Regions from separate parts of the Arthrobacter sp. Dra40 genome, predicted to be linked through region 1. Evidence: riboswitches for the same ligand, from Rfam matches in the RefSeq annotation. Region 1 holds a riboswitch; each other region holds the start of a gene.

Region 1 (7,226 bases):
CGGCGCCGGATGCTGCCGGCCAGCAGCACTACCATCAACACGAAGGCGATAGGGAAGCAGAACCACGCCAGCCCCATGAAACCGGTCCACACCGTGGTTCCGGTCATGGCGCCTGCCAGAACGACGCCCAGGCTGCCCAACCCTGCCAGCAGTAGAACGACGGCCGAAAAGACCAGCACGCGGTGCAGCGCACCCGACTCGGCGGGGCGGGGCGCGTTCTGGGCGGGGACGGTTCCGGACATGGCACCAGATTAACGCCCGGCCGTGCCGCGGCCCAATCCCGCCCACAAGCCGGCAGCGGAAACGGCCGCGGACCGCACTCCGCCGTCGGCGGAACAAGCTAATCTAGAGACAGACTTTCCCCGCCACGCCGCGGCCGCACCTGCGGCCGGTGTACTGCCGGCGGGGCACATGGTAAGAACGCAGCAGCGGGCGGTACCGCCGCAACATTAAGCAGAACGAGGTAAGCAAAGTGCCCATCGGCAAAGTCAAGTGGTTCGACACGGAAAAAGGCTTCGGGTTCCTGGCCAGCGAAGACGGCCAGGAAGTGTTCCTGCATGCTTCTGCGCTGCCGGCCGGCGTCAAGGACGTGAAGGCGGGAACGCGGATGGAGTACGGCATCGCCGACGGCCGCCGCGGCCCGTCCGCACTGTCCGCACGCATCCTCGACGCGGCTCCCTCGGTGGTGCGCGCAACGCGTAAGCCGGCCGAGGACATGGCCGTCATCACCGAAGACCTGATCAAGCTGCTGGACGGCATCTCCAACGGCCTGCGCAAGGGCCGCTATCCGGAGCGCTCCCACGCGTCCAAGGTTGCTGCGGTGCTCCGCCGTGTAGCCGACGACCTGGACGCCTAAGCGGACTTGATGACTGAAAACCTGATCGACTCCGACGCTGAAACCGCGCCCGTGGAGCAGCCCGTCGCCGGTGGGTCCGAGGCCGAGGCTGCGCCCCGGCGTCGTGCTGCGCGCCGCACCGCCAAACTGGACCTAGTCCTGGCCGCCGCGGTCGACCGTGCCCGGGAGGGCGTGCTGGAGATTGCCCCGTCCGAACAAATCGGTGCGCACGTCGGCAGCTATGCCGACGGCGACCGCCTCGTCACCCACCGGTTCGAGGCGAAGCTGGCGGGCTATGCGGGCTGGCAGTGGTATGCCACGTTGGCCCGGGTCCCCCGCGGCAAGGAGGCCACGGTCTGCGAAGTGGGACTGCTCCCGTCCGAGAAATCGTTGCTGGCTCCCGAGTGGGTGCCCTGGGCGGACCGGGTGCGGCCTGAAGAGGTGGCAGCTGCGGCGGAAGCGGAGGCGGCCGAGGCAGCAGAGGCGGCCCAGACGCCGGAGGGTGCCGAGCCGGCTGCTGCGGGGTCCGAGGCACAGGAAGGCGCCGAGGCGGCTCCCGCAACGGACATGGCGGAGGACCTCTCCGAGACTGCGGGCCGTGACGGGGCCGCGGGCGACGAAGCCGTTGCAACCGCGGACGAGGACGCAGCGGACGAGGCGGCCCCTGCAACCGCGGACGAGCACGCAGCGGACGAGGCGGCCCCCGCAGCCGAGGCGGCTGCTGCTCCCGTTGGCGAGAATCTGACAGAGGCAGCCGAAAGCGGCGCGACCGAGGATTTCACCAAAACCACGTCCTGACGTGACCGATCGACGAGGCAGGTTCTGCAGCCGGAAGGGGCGGTAAAGCGTGTTTCGTTCCCTGAGGCTGTTCAATTACCGGATCTGGTTCATCGGCGCGCTGATCTCCAACGTCGGCACGTGGATGCAGCGAACGGCCCAGGACTGGCTGGTTTACGACATCCTCACCGAGCAGGACGCCGCCGCCATGGGCATTGTGATGGCGCTGCAGATGGGGCCGCAGCTGGTGATGGCCCCGTGGGCCGGGCTGATTGCCGACCGGTTCGACCGGCAAAAGCTGCTGATGGCCACGCAGATTTCAATGGCCGTGCTGGGCCTTGCGCTGGGCTTGATGGTGATCGCGGACGTGGCTCAGCTGTGGCACGTGTATGCCTTTGCCCTGGCATTGGGCATGGTGACGGCGGTGGATGCGCCGGCGCGGCAGACTTTCGTCTCGGACGTGGTCCGCGACGACTACCTGCCCAACGCGGTGGCGCTGAACAGTACCTCGTTCAACCTGGCCAGAATGATCGGTCCGGCCATTGCCGGCGTGCTGACCGTAGCCATCGGGCCGGGCCCGGTGTTCCTGATCAACACCGCCACGTTCGCGGCGATGATCGCGGCGCTGCTGGCCATCCGCAGGCAGGAACTCCACCCGCGGCAGAAGGTGGCCAAGGGCCGCGGCCAGATCCGCGAGGGCTTCCGGTATGTGAAGGACCGGCCGGATCTGGTGGTGGTGCTGGCCGCCATCTTTATCATCGGCACCTTCGGCCTGAATTTCTCCGTTTTCGTGGCGTCCATGGCGCGCACCGAATTCGGCGGCCATGCCGGTGACTTCGGTGTGCTCTCCTCGGTGATGGCGGCCGGTTCGGTGACCGGGTCGCTGCTCAGTGCGCGCCGGGACAGGCCGCGGCTGCGCTATGTCTTTGGCGCGTCGCTGGCCTTCGGCGTTGCCTGCACGGCGGCGGGACTGGCCCCGACGGTCTGGCTCTTCGGGCTGGCGCTGGTGCCGGTGGGGGCAGCGGCCATCACCATCATGACCAGCGCCAATGCGTATGTGCAGACCACCACCGACCCGATGATGCGTGGACGCGTCATGTCCTTGTACATGGCCATCCTGATGGGCGGGACCCCGATCGGTGCCCCATTGGTCGGCTTGGTGTCCAATAGCTTCGGCCCGCGCTGGGGGCTTGGGGTGGCGGCGTTGTCCGGTGTGGCCGCCGCCGCCGTAGGGATTGTGTGGGCCTGGCGCGCGCACCACATGCGGTTGCGGTTCGACCGCTCGGCCCGGCGGAAGCTGAGCATTACCTATGGCGTGCCGGACCGGCCGGTCTAAGCGGCGGCCGGTACGGACCCAAAAGAATAAGGTCCGGCTCCCCGCGATCGGGAAGCCGGACCCTATCGAGGTACGGTGCGGGGCTTAGCCCTGCAGACGGTCCACCACGTAATCGATGCAGGCGAGCAAGGCGCTGACGTCTTCCGGATCGACCGCGACGAAGGTGGCGATCCGCAACTGGTTGCGGCCAAGCTTGCGGTACGGTTCCACATCCACCACGCCGTTGGCGCGCAGCACCTTGGCCACGGCCGCGGCATCAACCGACTCGTCGAAGTCGACGGTCGCGATGACGTTCGAGCGGTGCTCCGGGTTGACCACATACGGCGTGGCCAGCGCTGAGGCCTCGGCCCACTGGTACACCCGCCCGGCAGAATCGGCGGTGCGGCCGGAGGCGAAGTCCAGACCGCCGTTGCTGTTCAGCCACTCGATCTGCGCATTGAGCGTGACCAGGGTGGCCAGCGCGGGCGTGTTGTAGGTCTGGTTCTTCAACGAATTGTCGATCGCGGTTTCCAAGTTGAGGAAGTCCGGAATCCAGCGGCCGGTGGCGCCGATCTGGGCCGCGCGTTCGAGTGCCGCGGGGGAGAAGACGCCCAGCCAGAGGCCGCCGTCGGAAGCGAAGTTCTTCTGCGGCGCGAAGTAGTAGACGTCGCTCTGGCTGACGTCCACGGCCAGCCCGCCGGCAGCCGAGGTGGCGTCGATGAGAACCAGGGCGCCGTCGTCGGCACCTTCCACACGCTGCACCGGAGCGGCGACACCGGTGGAGGTTTCATTCTGCGCCCAGGCGTACACATCCACGCCGGCCTCTGCCCGCGGCTCCGGCCGGGAACCGGGCTCCGCGGTGATGATGCTGGATTCGGCCAGGAACGGGGCCTTGTTGGTGGCCGAGGCGAACTTGGAACTGAACTCGCCGAAGGAGAGGTGCTGGGCCTTCTGCTCGACCAGTCCGAACGAGGCGACATCCCAGAATGCCGTGGAGCCGCCGACACCCAGGATGATCTCATAGCCATCCGGAGCCTTGAAGAACTCGCGGAGTCCCTCGCGGACGCTGCCCACCAGGTTTTTAACCGGAGCCTGGCGGTGGGACGTTCCCAGCAGGTTGCTGCCCGCGGCGACCAGCGCGTCGACCTGTTCCGGACGGACCTTGGACGGACCGGCGCCGAAACGCCCGTCCTTCGGGAGCAGGTCGGCGGGAATGCGGATGGACTGGGTATCGCTCATGAATACCTTTCCTGGCGTGGTGGCAGTGATCTCGATGGCAGTTCACCGTTGAACGCCCGTATCATTCTGCCCCAACGCCGGCAGGCGCCGTTAGTTGTAACCGGCAATGTTGCGTGCCACACCGGCGCGTCTACCGGTGGCGAAACTGCCGGTCGTGTAGGGAAAACAGGCTAGGCTGGAGAGGGGCCCCACCCTCATGCCTGCTGCTGGAGCAGCCTTTTCACCGCGCGCCGAGGAGCAAGAAACAATTGACTGATCTCATCGACACCACCGAGATGTACCTGCGCACCATCCTCGAGCTCGAAGAAGAGAACATCGTCGCGCTGCGTGCCCGGATTGCCGAGCGGCTGCGCCATTCCGGCCCCACGGTCTCCCAGACGATCGGCCGGATGGAGCGGGACGGACTGGTAGTGGTCACCGGTGACAGGCATCTGGAACTGACCGAACTGGGCCGGCGCAAGGCAACCGAGGTCATGCGCAAGCACCGGCTGGCCGAGCGGTTGCTTTCGGACGTCATTGGCCTGGACTGGGCCTATGTCCATGACGAGGCCTGCCGCTGGGAACACGTGATGAGCGAGCGGGTGGAACAGCGGCTCTACGATCTGCTGGGCAAGCCGACGGTTTCCCCGTACGGCAACCCGATCCCGGGTTTGGAAGCGCTCGGCGGCCAGCCCGCTCAGGAAACCAGCTTCGGCTTGCTCAACCTGGCACAGGCCATGGGCACTTATACGCCCGATAAGCAGGTCAGCATCATCCGGCTTGCGGAGCCGATCCAAGTGGAGCCGGAACTGCTGATCCAGCTGGAAGAGGGCGGCCTGAAGCCCGGGGCGACACTGCAGTTGGAGACGGCGGGCGAGTACATTTCCGTGCGCGTGCCGGGAATCGAGGGCGCCTTGGAATTGCCTCCGGAAGTCGCTGCCCACATCTTTGTTTCGATGGAATGAAACGTTGCGCCGCGGAATCCCGCGGCGTGGATAACGGATTTATTACTTCCGAGTGATTTTCCGTATAGTTGTGCCGGGCACCGAGACTTCGGTCCCGCACCCTCCGCAAGCCGAACCCTGTCGGCGGGGGAGTGTATCCGTGAGACAGGGGCGGAGGACCCACCAAGCGGCAGTTTGTTCGCTGCCTTGGGGTGAAGCCGCAGCGGGCAAAGCCTCGGTGAATCGTTCCACTGTTGCTCTGTGCGGTGCGGCCGAGTTTTCTCTTGACTCGAATCCGACAGCTAACTTCGCAGGCGCTTTGGGAGAGGTATAGATTTGGCAGGACATAAAGCCTCGGGACGGCGCCGTTTAACCGCCCCGGTCGAGCACCCACGCCCTCGCGCAGCGACAGCCGGACGGCGGCGGGCGCAGCCGGCACCGTCGCCGGTAGCAGCGGCCGCCCGCGACGTCGGCCACAAAACCGCGATTGTCGCCGCCGCCTCCGGCATGGTGCTGACCGTGATGCTCCCGACGACGGCCGGCGCCACAGCCGACGCCCCGCAGGAAGCCCTGGCAACCAGCAGCATTTCCGCGGCCACCGAAGCGCGCCTGACGTTTGAACGGGCCGCGCTGACCAGCAAGTTCGACCCGGACACCAAGCTGAAGCAGGTCATGGTCGCCTCCGGCGGAAGGGCCAAGGCGATCGGCAGCGAGGGAACCCTGTCGCAGCCGATGGACGAGCTGATCAAGACCTCGCCGTTCGGCTACCGGGTCAGCCCCATCACCGGTTACGCCGGAGAGTTGCACACCGGCCAGGACTACGGCGCCCCCTGCGGCACGCCGGTCCATGCCGCGGCCGGCGGCACCGTCGTCGAGGCCGGGTTCCAGGTTGGCGGTGGCGGCAACCGGATTGTGGTGGACCACGGCAACGGCCTGGAGACCACGTACAACCACCTAAGCACCATCGACACAACGGTGGGAACCGCCGTGGCCCGTGGCGAGGTTCTGGGCGAAAGCGGCACCACCGGAGCGTCCACCGGCTGCCATTTGCACTTCGAAGTGATGGTCAACGGCAAACTGGTGGACCCCACCGGCTGGCTCTGACTGACACGCCGTAACCGGAATGTGACTCAGGCACCAAACTGTTATAAGGTTTCACCTGTGCCTGGCATCAACTGCCAGGCACCTTCGGGCGGAATGCCGAATTCTGCCGTCGCCCGAAGTTCGTTCGCACCGAATCGCATGGCAGAAGCGGGGGAACCACTTCCCGGACATCGTAGGACGTCCTTGGGGTAAAGCCGATCAGGACCGGGCCACCAGCCCGGAAACCGGCCGGCCGGATGAACTCCCATCCGAACCCGACAGCTCACCTCGCAGGCATTTGGGAGAGGTACAACCGTGTCCAAGAGCATTACTGCGGGCCGCCACCGTGCGACCCCTGTCCGCACTAGCCCGCTTGAGACGATTTCCAAGGCTGTTTCCGCAAACGCCGGAACTGTTGGACGCCAAGGTGCCGTGATCGCCGCCGCTACCGGCCTGGTTCTGACCGCTGCCATTCCGGCACAGGCCGTCAGTGCCGACCGTAGCGTGGATGCCCCGGCCCGCGTGCAGGTGGAAGCCGTACAGGCCTCCGCGGCCGTGAAGCTGACCTTCGAACGTGCCGGGATCACCTCCACCCCGGCACCGCAGACCGTCGTCCAGGCCGTATCGAACGAGATCAACCCGACGACCGGCGACGACGCCGGATCGGACAAGGGTAAGTCCACCAAGAAGGCCGGCGAAGCTGCCGCCAGCGGAGCGGCCGCCGCCATCGTCGCCGCCGCCTACGGCCAGATCGGTGTGGGCCAGGACTGCACCGCCCTGGTCGAGAACGCGCTGCGTGCGGCTGGCTACTCGGTCGGCGACCTCGCCCCGGCACAGTTCTTTGCCTACGGCACGCAGGTTTCCACGCCGCAGCCGGGCGACATCATCTACTACTCCAACGGCGGTGCTGGCGTGGCCCACGTGGCCCTCTACGTTGGCAACGGCCAGGCGGTCCACGGCGGTTGGGCCGGCTACAGCACTGTCCTGGGCAGCGCCTACATCGGCTCCGGCCCGGTGTTCATCCGTCCGGCGGCCTAAGCCTTCCTGACGTTCT
Region 2 (7,226 bases), on a different contig from region 1:
GTCGTGGGCATGCCAGAAGCAGCCGTTGACGAAGATGACCTTGCGGCGCCCCGCGAACACCAGATCCGGTTTGCCGGGCAGCTTCTGGCTCCCGGCGCTGCCGTGCAGGCGGTAGCGGTAACCCCTGGCATGCAGCAGCTTCCGGACCAGCAACTCTGGTTTGGTGTTTTTGCCGCGGATCTTGGCCATATTGGCGCTGCGCTGCAGTGGGGTCAGCGAGTCAGCCATGGATTAAGTCTAGGTTGCACGGACAAAGGAGCCGGAGGCCATCCACCGCAGGTTTGGCGACCGGACTGGGGCGCCGGCCCAAGAAACGTGAAGTTTTGCGCGTGACTGCGCTCTCATTCGCGACCGGAACGGCAGCCGCCACACTATCCTTAAACGCTGAAGCGGCGGGCGAAGATCCGCCGCCCTTCCCTTTCGAAAGGACTCTCGATGCGCTTGATCGGCACTTCGGACCTCAAGATTTTCCCGCTCGCTTTGGGCGGCAACACCTTCGGCTGGACCTCCGACGAGCCCGGCTCGCAGCAGGTACTGGATGCCTTCGCCGATGCAGGCGGCAATTTCATAGACACCGCGGACAGCTACTCCTCCTGGGTTCCGGGAAACACTGGCGGCGAGTCCGAATACATCATTGGCCGCTGGATGGCCGAGCGGAAGAACCGTGATTCGGTGGTCATCGCCACCAAAGTCGGTGGACACCCGGAGCTTCAGGGCCTGTCGGCGGTGAACATCGCTGCCGCCGCGGAGGCTTCGCTACAGCGGCTGGGCACGGATCACATAGACCTTTACTACGCCCATTACGACGACGAGGGCACGCCGCTCATCGAGGCGGCCGCGGCCTTCGACGCCCTGGTCAAGGAGGGCAAAGTCCGCCAGATCGGGCTGTCCAACCTGCCCCCGGAGCGGATCGCGGAGTGGATCACCATCGCCCAGCAAAACGGATTCGCGCTGCCTGTGGCGCTGCAGCCGCACTACAACCTGGTGGCCCGCAAGGACTACGAGCAGGGTTATGCGCCGTTGGCTCGGGAGCACAACCTCTCGGTCTTCCCCTACCTCTCCCTGGCCGCAGGCTTCCTAACCGGCAAGTACCACAGCACCGACGATGCCGAGGCCAGCGCGCGCGGCGGCATGTTGGGGAATTACCTCACCGCCAAGGGCTTTGCAGTGGTGGACGCCGTGGAAACGGTCGCCTCCTCCCGCGGGATCTCCATCACGACGGCGGCGCTCGCCTGGCTGCTCAGCAAGCCAGGCATCACCGCGCCGCTGGCCAGCGCCCGGACGCCGCAGCAGTTGCCGGATCTGATGGCTGCCGCGGATGTGCAGCTGACCGCCGACGAGGTTTCCGCCTTGGACCAAGCGTCGCAGTCCTTCGCCTGAGCACTCCTCCTCAAGCGAGCGACTCTCAAACGAGCGACGGCGATGCCCACCGCCTGTGATCAGTTCACCGGGGTGGGCATCGCCGTCAGGTAGCGGAAGCTCCGCCGTCGTTGCTGTGGGGTTTAGAGCCAGCCTGCCGGATCCACGGTCTGGCCGTCCTTCACAACCTCGAAGTGCAGGTGGCAGCCGGTGGAGTTGCCGGTGGTGCCCAGCTCGCCGATGCGCTCGCCCTGGGCAACCTTCTGGCCCAGCGAAACGCCGATGGACTGCAGGTGGTTGTAGGTGGTCTTCAAGCCGCCGCGGTGCTCGACCACAATGCGGTTTCCGCCGCCGCCGACCTGCCAGCCGGCCTCAACCACCTTGCCGCCGTCGGAAGCGTTGACCGGGGTGCCGCAGCCCATCGCGTAGTCGATGCCGGTGTGCAGTTCGCCGGCCGCGCCGGTGATCGGATTCAGGCGGTAGCCGAAGCCGGAAGTCTGTTTCATGTGTGGAATGGGGGCCTTCAGGCTGCCGGTCGCGAAGCCGGCGGTCTTGGCCTTGGCTGCGTCCGCCTTCTTCGCTGCAGCGATGGCGGCTGCCTTCTTCTTGGCGGCAGCCTGGGCCTTTGCCTTCTTGTCCGCTGCGGCCTTCTGATCGGCTGCGGCCTTCTTGTCCGCTGCCGCCTTCTTCTTCTCGGCGGACGCGGCGGCAACCTTGATCTCTTCCTGGGCGGCCTTGCTGGCGGCCCAGGGCCGGTCGAACCGAAGGTCGGCATCCTTGGTGGCTTGGACGCTGACCGCACTGTTGCTGGACACGCGATCGGCGCGAACCAACTCGTCCGCGCCACCTGCATGGGCGACCGGGATGGCAATCACGGCCAGCATGCCGGCTGTTGCGGCCGCAATGCCTGCCTTGCGGGCAACCGCGTGAGCCGCGGCGGGCGCTTCTGCGCGGCGGCGGCCTTCGGGCTCGCCGAAAGCGCGAGAGATCAGGGAAAGGGGAGACGTACGGGTGTCGGAACGGCGACGACCGCGGACAGGGGTGTTCACAGGTATTCCTCTCATGCGCCTGCGAAGTTAGCTGTCGGATTCGAGCGAGAGTTCACTCGGTCCTGCCGGCATAGCCGCGGGAAGCCGGCCTGCCTCTGAGGACTTCACCCCATGGTGCCCCCAAGCACCGTACGTGGTTCCTCCGCCCCTGCCTTCGACATAAAGCTCGATATCTTACGGTCCGCCGGCAGGGTTCGACGGGCGGACCGGGCGCCCACCTTCATAGTAGGAACACCATCCAATTTACGGGAGCGACACGCGGTGTTACAACTTCGTTATCCGTGTTCCTTATCACCCGGAGTGCGGCAGGGTTGCGAGCGGGTACGGGGCGCCCAACGTCCAGGCCGCCGGTCTGACCGCCAGTAGCGGTAGCTCAGCCCATCAACCAGGCAGCTGTGTGCGTGCGGCCGGAAATCTCATTGCGCTCGCCGGCCTGAACCGGAACGCCGGCCGGAAAGTAGCTGCGCCGCCGTTCCTCCAGCTGCTGCCGGGACTGTGGCGAGGGAATCGATGTGCCCTTGCGCCGGTCGCAGCTTGCGCAGGCCGCCACGAAATTGGTCATCACGGTGGCCCCGCCTTTCTTCCAAGGGAAGAAGTGGTCGCCGGTGGTGGCCGGGTTGGGGCAACGGCGGTGCGGCCCAACCTCCAGTTCGCACTGGCCGCCGGCACGCGCCAGCCCTTCGCGGCGTTGCTGCCGGTTAAATGTGCGCAGCGGATCCCTGCGGCGCACATCGCGGGAGCGGCGGATGCGTACGGCAACGGCGACTGCCACCAAGACAAGGACAGGCGCTCCGATCCAGCCCAGCACAGGCCAAGCCGCCTGGAGTAACGCCGCGGGGGCGCCGCCCGTGAAAAGCTGCCGGATCCCTTGCAGCAGCTCGGTACCCAGGAGCGCCGAGACCACTGCATAGGCCAGCCACGCCAAGGCCGCGACCAAGGCCCACAGCGTGATCCGCCGCGACCAGTAGATCATCCCCAGTTCAGACATCTGCCCATCCGAAGTCCCCCAGCTCCGCCAGTCCATCCGCCGCCTAGGCTAGCCGAGGCACCCTGTGAATTCCTCGCCCGAACCAGCCCCGCCTACAACGCGGCCGCTCCAGCCTCGGCCACGGACTGGTCCTGCTCGCCGGAGCCGCCGCTGACGCCAATCGACCCCACCACCTGGCCGTCGCGGGAAAGCGGAAGGCCGCCGGCGAAGATCATGATCCGTCCGTGGTTGCTGGCGTGGATACCGTAGAACTGATTGCCCGGCTGGGCGTTGTCGCCCAGGTCCTTGGTCTGGATGTCGAATGCCCGGGATGTGAAGGCCTTGTTGATCGAGATGTCGATGCTGCCCAGCCAAGCCCCGTCCATCCGCACATGCGAGACCAGGTTCCCACCGGCGTCGGCCACGGCAATGTTCATCGGCTGGCCGATCTCCGCTGCCTTGGCCTCCGCGGCGGCAATGACCCGGCGCGCATCTTCCAGAGTGACAGTGTCCATGTTTCCTCCTTGATCGAAGGCCGCGGGGCGGTCCTATTTGATGTCATCGTGGCGATTGAGCACGCACTGGGTGGCGACTCCGGCGCCGAACTCCGCGTAGCCCTTCGGTGCATCCCCCACGGGAAGGGCTGACGGATTGACCGTCTTGGCGATCTGCACCCTGTCACGACCGCTCACTTCGACCTTGCCGGTTTCCTTGTAAGCGACCGCTCGATTGCTGCTCATGGAGGATCCTCTCTGATCCGGACCGGAGCCAAGGGGTGGATAGGAGCCACCGTAGACCTCGAGGCGCCGGGCTGGCTAGGGTTGGATCTCCCCGCCCTCGACCCCGCGAATTCCGCCCGGCCCCCTTGTGGGCCCGAACGCCATCCGCAAGGGTGGACCCCATGGGTGCGAACGCAGCGGCAGGCCGGATAGTGGGCGCGGATGTCATCGTGGTGGGTGCCGGGCTCTCGGGGCTGGTCGCCACCGCCGAATTGACCGAGGCCGGGCGCCACGTGCTGCTGGTGGATCAGGAATCGGAAGCGAATCTGGGCGGCCAGGCCTGGTGGAGCTTCGGCGGCCTGTTTCTGGTGGATTCGCCGGAACAGCGGAGGCTGGGCGTCAAGGATTCGGTCGAGCTGGCCTGGCAGGACTGGCTGGGCACCGCCGGCTTCGACCGGCCGGAGGACTATTGGCCACGCCGCTGGGCCGAGGCCTACGTGAACTTCGCCGCGGGCGAGAAGCGGGCGTGGCTGCGCGAGCGCGGACACCGGATCTTCCCGGTGGTCGGTTGGGCCGAACGCGGCGGCTACGAAGCGAGCGGCCCGGGCAATTCGGTGCCCCGCTTCCACATCACGTGGGGGACCGGTCCCGGCATCGTGGAACCGTTCGCGCGCCGGGTGCGGGAAGCGGCCGACGCCGGACTGGTCACCTTCGCCTTCCGGCACCGGGTGGACGGGCTGCTCACACAAGACGACGCGGTCACCGGAGTGCGCGGCAGCATCCTGGAACCAACCACGGCGGAGCGCGGCCGCGCGTCCTCACGCACTGTGGTGGGGGAATTCGAATACCCGGCCGGTGCCGTCGTGGTGACCTCCGGCGGAATCGGGGCGGATCTGGACGAGGTGCGGCGGAACTGGCCGCAGCGTCTGGGCACACCGCCCGGGGACATGGTCGCCGGCGTACCCGAATACGTGGACGGGCGGATGCTCGGCATTGCGCAGGCGGCCGGTGGGCGGGTGATCAACCCGGACCGGATGTGGCACTACGTGGAGGGGATCAGGAATTGGGATCCGGTCTGGACCCGGCACGGCATCCGGATTCTGCCCGGCCCCAGCTCGCTCTGGCTGGATGCAACCGGCAAGCGGCTGCCGGCGCCGCTGTTTCCCGGATTCGACACTCTGGGCACGCTAGCCCACCTGCGTTCCACCGGGCACGATTACAGCTGGTTCATCCTGAACAAGAGGATCATCGAGAAGGAGTTCGCGCTCTCCGGCTCGGAACAGAACCCGGACCTGACCGGCAAGTCGGTGCGGGAAGTGCTCAAGCGGGCGACCACGGACGTGCCCGTACCCGTGCAGGCCTTTTTGGACCACGGCGTGGACTTCCTGCAGGCGGACACCGTGTCGGAGCTGGTGGCCAAAATGAACGAGCTGGTGCGGAATCACCCGCTCGGCGAATCGGATGGGTTGGCCACTGCCGGAGATTCCCGGGACGGGCGGCCCGACGCGGCGATGCCCGCCGAACCCGTGCTGCCGGCGTTCAGTGAACACCGGGACGGTCCGATGCTGGACCCGGCCCAGGTCGAGGCCGAGATCCTGGCGCGGGACCGCGAGGTGGAAAATGCCTACGGCAAGGACGCGCAGGTGATGGCCATCCGCGCGGCGAGGCGCTACCTGGGCGACAAGCTGGTGCGCACGGCCAAGCCGCACCGATTGCTGGATCCCGATGCCGGGCCGATGATTGCAGTGCGGCTTTCGGTGCTGACCCGCAAGACACTCGGCGGACTGGAAACGAACCTGCAGTCACGCGTGCTGACGGCGTACGGGCAGCCGGTTCCCGGACTGTACGCCGCCGGGGAGGCTGCAGGGTTTGGCGGCGGCGGCATGCACGGCTACCGTTCGCTGGAAGGCACTTTCCTGGGCGGCTGCCTCTTCAGCGGTCGCGCCGCCGGCCGCGCCGCCGGCTCCTGAGGCAGTCGTGCCCGGCCGGTTCCCGACGCACCGGCAGCTTCGCCTGTTCTGGCCGTCCCTCGGCCGCGCCAGGCCGGTGAGACGGAGGCCACAAGGCGGCCGGAATAAACCGGACCGAACACGGGTTTTCCTTGTAGATGCAATTGCATGAACTACCAAGGAGACCCGCAGTGTCAGAACGCAAGATCGTAGTCATTTCAGCCGGACTCGGCGTACCGTCCTCCAGCCGGATGCTGGCCGACCAGTTGGCTGCCTCCACGGTGGACCAGTTCCGGTTGCAGGGCGTTGAAGCCGAGATCCACATGGTGGAGTTGCGCGATTACGCGGTGGATATCGCCAACAACATGGTGACCGGTTACGCGGCGCCTAAGCTGGATGAGGTGCTTAAGGCGACCGTTGCGGCGGATGCGCTGATCGTAGTGACTCCCGTCTTCAGCGCTTCCTACAGCGGCCTGTTCAAGTCCTTCTTCGATGTGGTCGAACCGCGCGCGCTCGCCGGCAAGCCGGTGCTGATGGGTGCCACCGGCGGCAGCGCCCGGCACTCGCTGGCGCTGGACTACGCCGTCCGCCCGCTGTTCAGCTACCTCCGGGCGCGGACCGCGCAGACCACAGTCTTCGCCGCACCGGAAGACTGGGGCGCAGGCGAGACCGGTACCGGCGGACTGTCCGAGCGTTCGGACCGTGCGGCTGCCGAACTGGTTGATCTGGTGCAGGGTGCTCCGGTAACAGAGCGCGGCCGCGGCGGCGTCGAGTCCAAGAGCTTCGAGGAGATCCTCGCCAGCGTCGGCCACTGAGCCAGCGTCCACCACTGAGCCCGACGACGGCCCGGTCAGGGGTTGGCCGCAGGCGCACCAGCGCTTGCTGAGCGCCCCCGGACGGGCCGAACCCGAGAGCTAAAAGCGTTCGGGCTGCTGGCCGAACTTGAAGTGTCGGCCGCTGACGCTGGTCGGCTTCACTTCCACGTAGAAGTCCTTGAGCGTGGGAATCCATGTCTCGACTGGCAGCGCCTCTGCAGCCGCAATTTCCTCCTGGGTCTGCAAGACGCGTGCGGTGCCCTTGACCACCACACTCCACGCTTCGCCGCTGCCGATGCCGTCCGCCTCGAACAGCACTCGTTCGTTGATGGTCAGCTCGGCCAATTTGGTGCCCGGCGCCGTCCGCA
Region 3 (2,076 bases), on a different contig from region 1:
GCTAGTTGACGCGAATAGCCACGTAGCCGGATCCGACGTTGGCGCTGGCCAGTGCGGTGGTGTAGCCGGTCCAGCCGCCGTGGATGGCCTGGCCGTTGCCCACATAAATGGCGATGTGAGCAACCCCGGCGCCGCCGTCGGCGTAGTACAGCAGATCGCCCGGCTGCGGGGTGGAGACCTGCGTGCCGTAGCTGAAGAACTGAGCGGGAGCCAGGTCACCCACCGAGTGGCCGGCAGCGCGCAGGGCCTTCTCCACCATGGCGGTGCAGTCCTGCGAGATGCCGATCTGGCTGTAGGCGGAGGAGACCAAGGTGGAGGCCGCGCCACTGGCGGATGCTGCGGCCTTGGCCGGGGCTGCCTGCACGGCAGGCGCAGCGGCGGCCTTGGCCGGGGCTGCCGGAGCGGCGGCTTCCTGGACGGTGGCTGGGGCCGCAGCGGGGGCTTCCGCGGCGATCGGGGCCACTTCCTCGGCCACGGTTTCGACAACAGGCTCCGGCTCCGGCTTCGGCGCCGGAGTGGACGTGATGTCGGGACGCGAGAAGGTCAGTTCGACCGCACTTGACGCCTGTACCGTGTCCATCTGCACGCGGCTGGGAACGGAAACAGTGGAGGCGGTACGTTCGATGGTTGCTGACTGCGCGGGAACCCCGGCGGTCAGGGCCAATCCGGACGCGGCAGCGATCACGGCTGCCGAGCGACCCATGGATCCGGCATTGGACGAGACGGCTTTGGAAATCGTCTCCAGCGGGTTGGTGCGGACGGAAACGGCGCGGTGGCGCCCCGTAGCGGTGTTATTGAACACGTTAAAGGCCTCTCCCAATGCCTGCGAGGTGAGCTGTCGGATTCGGATGGGAGTGCATCCGGTCGCAGTGCTCCCCGGCAAGGCCTGAGAGCACCTACGACTTAACCCCAAGGATTCTGTTAAGAACCCGAAATGTGGTTCCCCCGCCTCTGCCCGCGAAGTGTAGCGAACGGACTCCGGACGGTGGCAGAGCTCGGCAATCCACCCGGAGGTGCCAGCCGTCTGACAGCTGGCACGCGTTTGAGCGTATACGATGAACCGCCGATTGTCACATTCTGATCACGGAACGGTGATCTTTAGATCACGGAACCCACGGCGGCCGGCTGTGCGGCTGTTGTTACGGGCGGTTTGCGGGGCCCGGCAGCCGCTTAAACGCCGCAGCCACCTAAACATCGCAGCCACCTAAACGCGGCCACCACCTAAACGCCGCAGCCGCTTAAACGCGGCCACCACTTAAACGCCGCAGCCGCTTAAACGCGGCCACCACTTAAACGCCGCAGCGCGCCCCAAAGGACGCGCTGCGGGAAAGGCCGTGACGAAAGGTTTTAGCCTGCCGGACGGATGAAGACCGGACCGGAGCCGATGTATGCGCTGGCCAAGACGGTGCTGTAGCCCGTCCAGCCGCCGTGAACGGCCTGGCCGTTGCCGACGTAGATGGCAACGTGAGGCACGCCGGCGCCGGCGTTGGCGTAGTAAATGATGTCGCCCGGCTGAGGGGTGGAAACCTGCGTGCCGTAGGCGAAGAACTGCGCCGGGGCGAGGTCTCCCACCGCGAAGCCCGCCGCGCGCAGGGCATTTTCGACCAGTGCAGTGCAGTCCTGGCTGACACCGATCTGGCCGTAGGCAGAAGCGACGATGGCGCCGGCAACACCGCTGGCGGCAGCTTCGCCGACCTTTTTGTCTGCTGTTTTGGCGGTCTTGCCCTCGTTCGATCCGGCAGCATTGCCGGTCGTCGTCGTCGGGTTGATCTCGTTTGATACGGCCTGGACAACGGCCTCGGGCGCCGGGGTGGACGTGATCCCGGCACGTTCGAAGGTCAGTTTCACGGCTGCGGAGGCCTGCACGGCTTCCACCTGCACGCGGGCCGGGGCTTCGACGCCGCGGTCAACGCTGACCGCCTGGGCAGGCATGGTACCGGTCAGAACCAGACCGGTAGCGGCGGCGATCACGGCACCTTGGCGTCCAACGGTTCCCGCATTCGCGGTAACAGCCTTGGAAATCGTCTCAAGCGGGCTCGTGCGGACAGGGGTCGCACGATGGCGGCCCGCAGTAAT

What was found. A riboswitch is a leader RNA that binds a small molecule or an ion and turns the genes downstream of it on or off. The one in region 1 is predicted to bind cyclic di-AMP.
Region 2: linked by a shared signal. The riboswitch ahead of AC5RWT_RS00185 (M23 family metallopeptidase) and the one ahead of AC5RWT_RS12520 (M23 family metallopeptidase) in region 1 are both predicted to bind cyclic di-AMP.
Region 3: linked by a shared signal. The riboswitch ahead of AC5RWT_RS26285 (NlpC/P60 family protein) and the one ahead of AC5RWT_RS12520 (M23 family metallopeptidase) in region 1 are both predicted to bind cyclic di-AMP.

Annotation. Positions count from the first base shown of each region.
Region 1 is NZ_JBNHHB010000023.1:15,655-22,880, reverse strand. Features, by position in the region: gene AC5RWT_RS12550 (hypothetical protein) at 1-242, opposite strand, end outside; gene AC5RWT_RS12545 (cold-shock protein) at 473-856, shown strand; gene AC5RWT_RS12540 (DUF3027 domain-containing protein) at 866-1,633, shown strand; gene AC5RWT_RS12535 (MFS transporter) at 1,683-2,948, shown strand; gene serC (phosphoserine transaminase) at 3,033-4,166, opposite strand; gene AC5RWT_RS12525 (iron-dependent transcriptional repressor DtxR) at 4,415-5,110, shown strand; cyclic di-AMP (ydaO/yuaA leader) riboswitch at 5,209-5,422, shown strand; gene AC5RWT_RS12520 (M23 family metallopeptidase) at 5,426-6,193, shown strand; cyclic di-AMP (ydaO/yuaA leader) riboswitch at 6,311-6,484, shown strand; gene AC5RWT_RS12515 (NlpC/P60 family protein) at 6,488-7,210, shown strand.
Region 2 is NZ_JBNHHB010000001.1:39,357-46,582, forward strand. Features, by position in the region: gene AC5RWT_RS00175 (very short patch repair endonuclease) at 1-228, opposite strand, end outside; gene AC5RWT_RS00180 (aldo/keto reductase) at 436-1,380, shown strand; gene AC5RWT_RS00185 (M23 family metallopeptidase) at 1,503-2,408, opposite strand; cyclic di-AMP (ydaO/yuaA leader) riboswitch at 2,412-2,585, opposite strand; gene AC5RWT_RS00190 (HNH endonuclease) at 2,782-3,396, opposite strand; gene AC5RWT_RS00195 (GlcG/HbpS family heme-binding protein) at 3,489-3,890, opposite strand; gene AC5RWT_RS00200 (hypothetical protein) at 3,924-4,115, opposite strand; gene AC5RWT_RS00205 (FAD-binding dehydrogenase) at 4,277-6,064, shown strand; gene AC5RWT_RS00210 (FMN reductase) at 6,235-6,858, shown strand; gene AC5RWT_RS00215 (pyridoxamine 5'-phosphate oxidase family protein) at 6,958-7,226, opposite strand, start outside.
Region 3 is NZ_JBNHHB010000120.1:13,822-15,897, reverse strand. Features, by position in the region: gene AC5RWT_RS26285 (NlpC/P60 family protein) at 2-802, opposite strand; cyclic di-AMP (ydaO/yuaA leader) riboswitch at 807-980, opposite strand; gene AC5RWT_RS26280 (C40 family peptidase) at 1,348-2,076, opposite strand, start outside.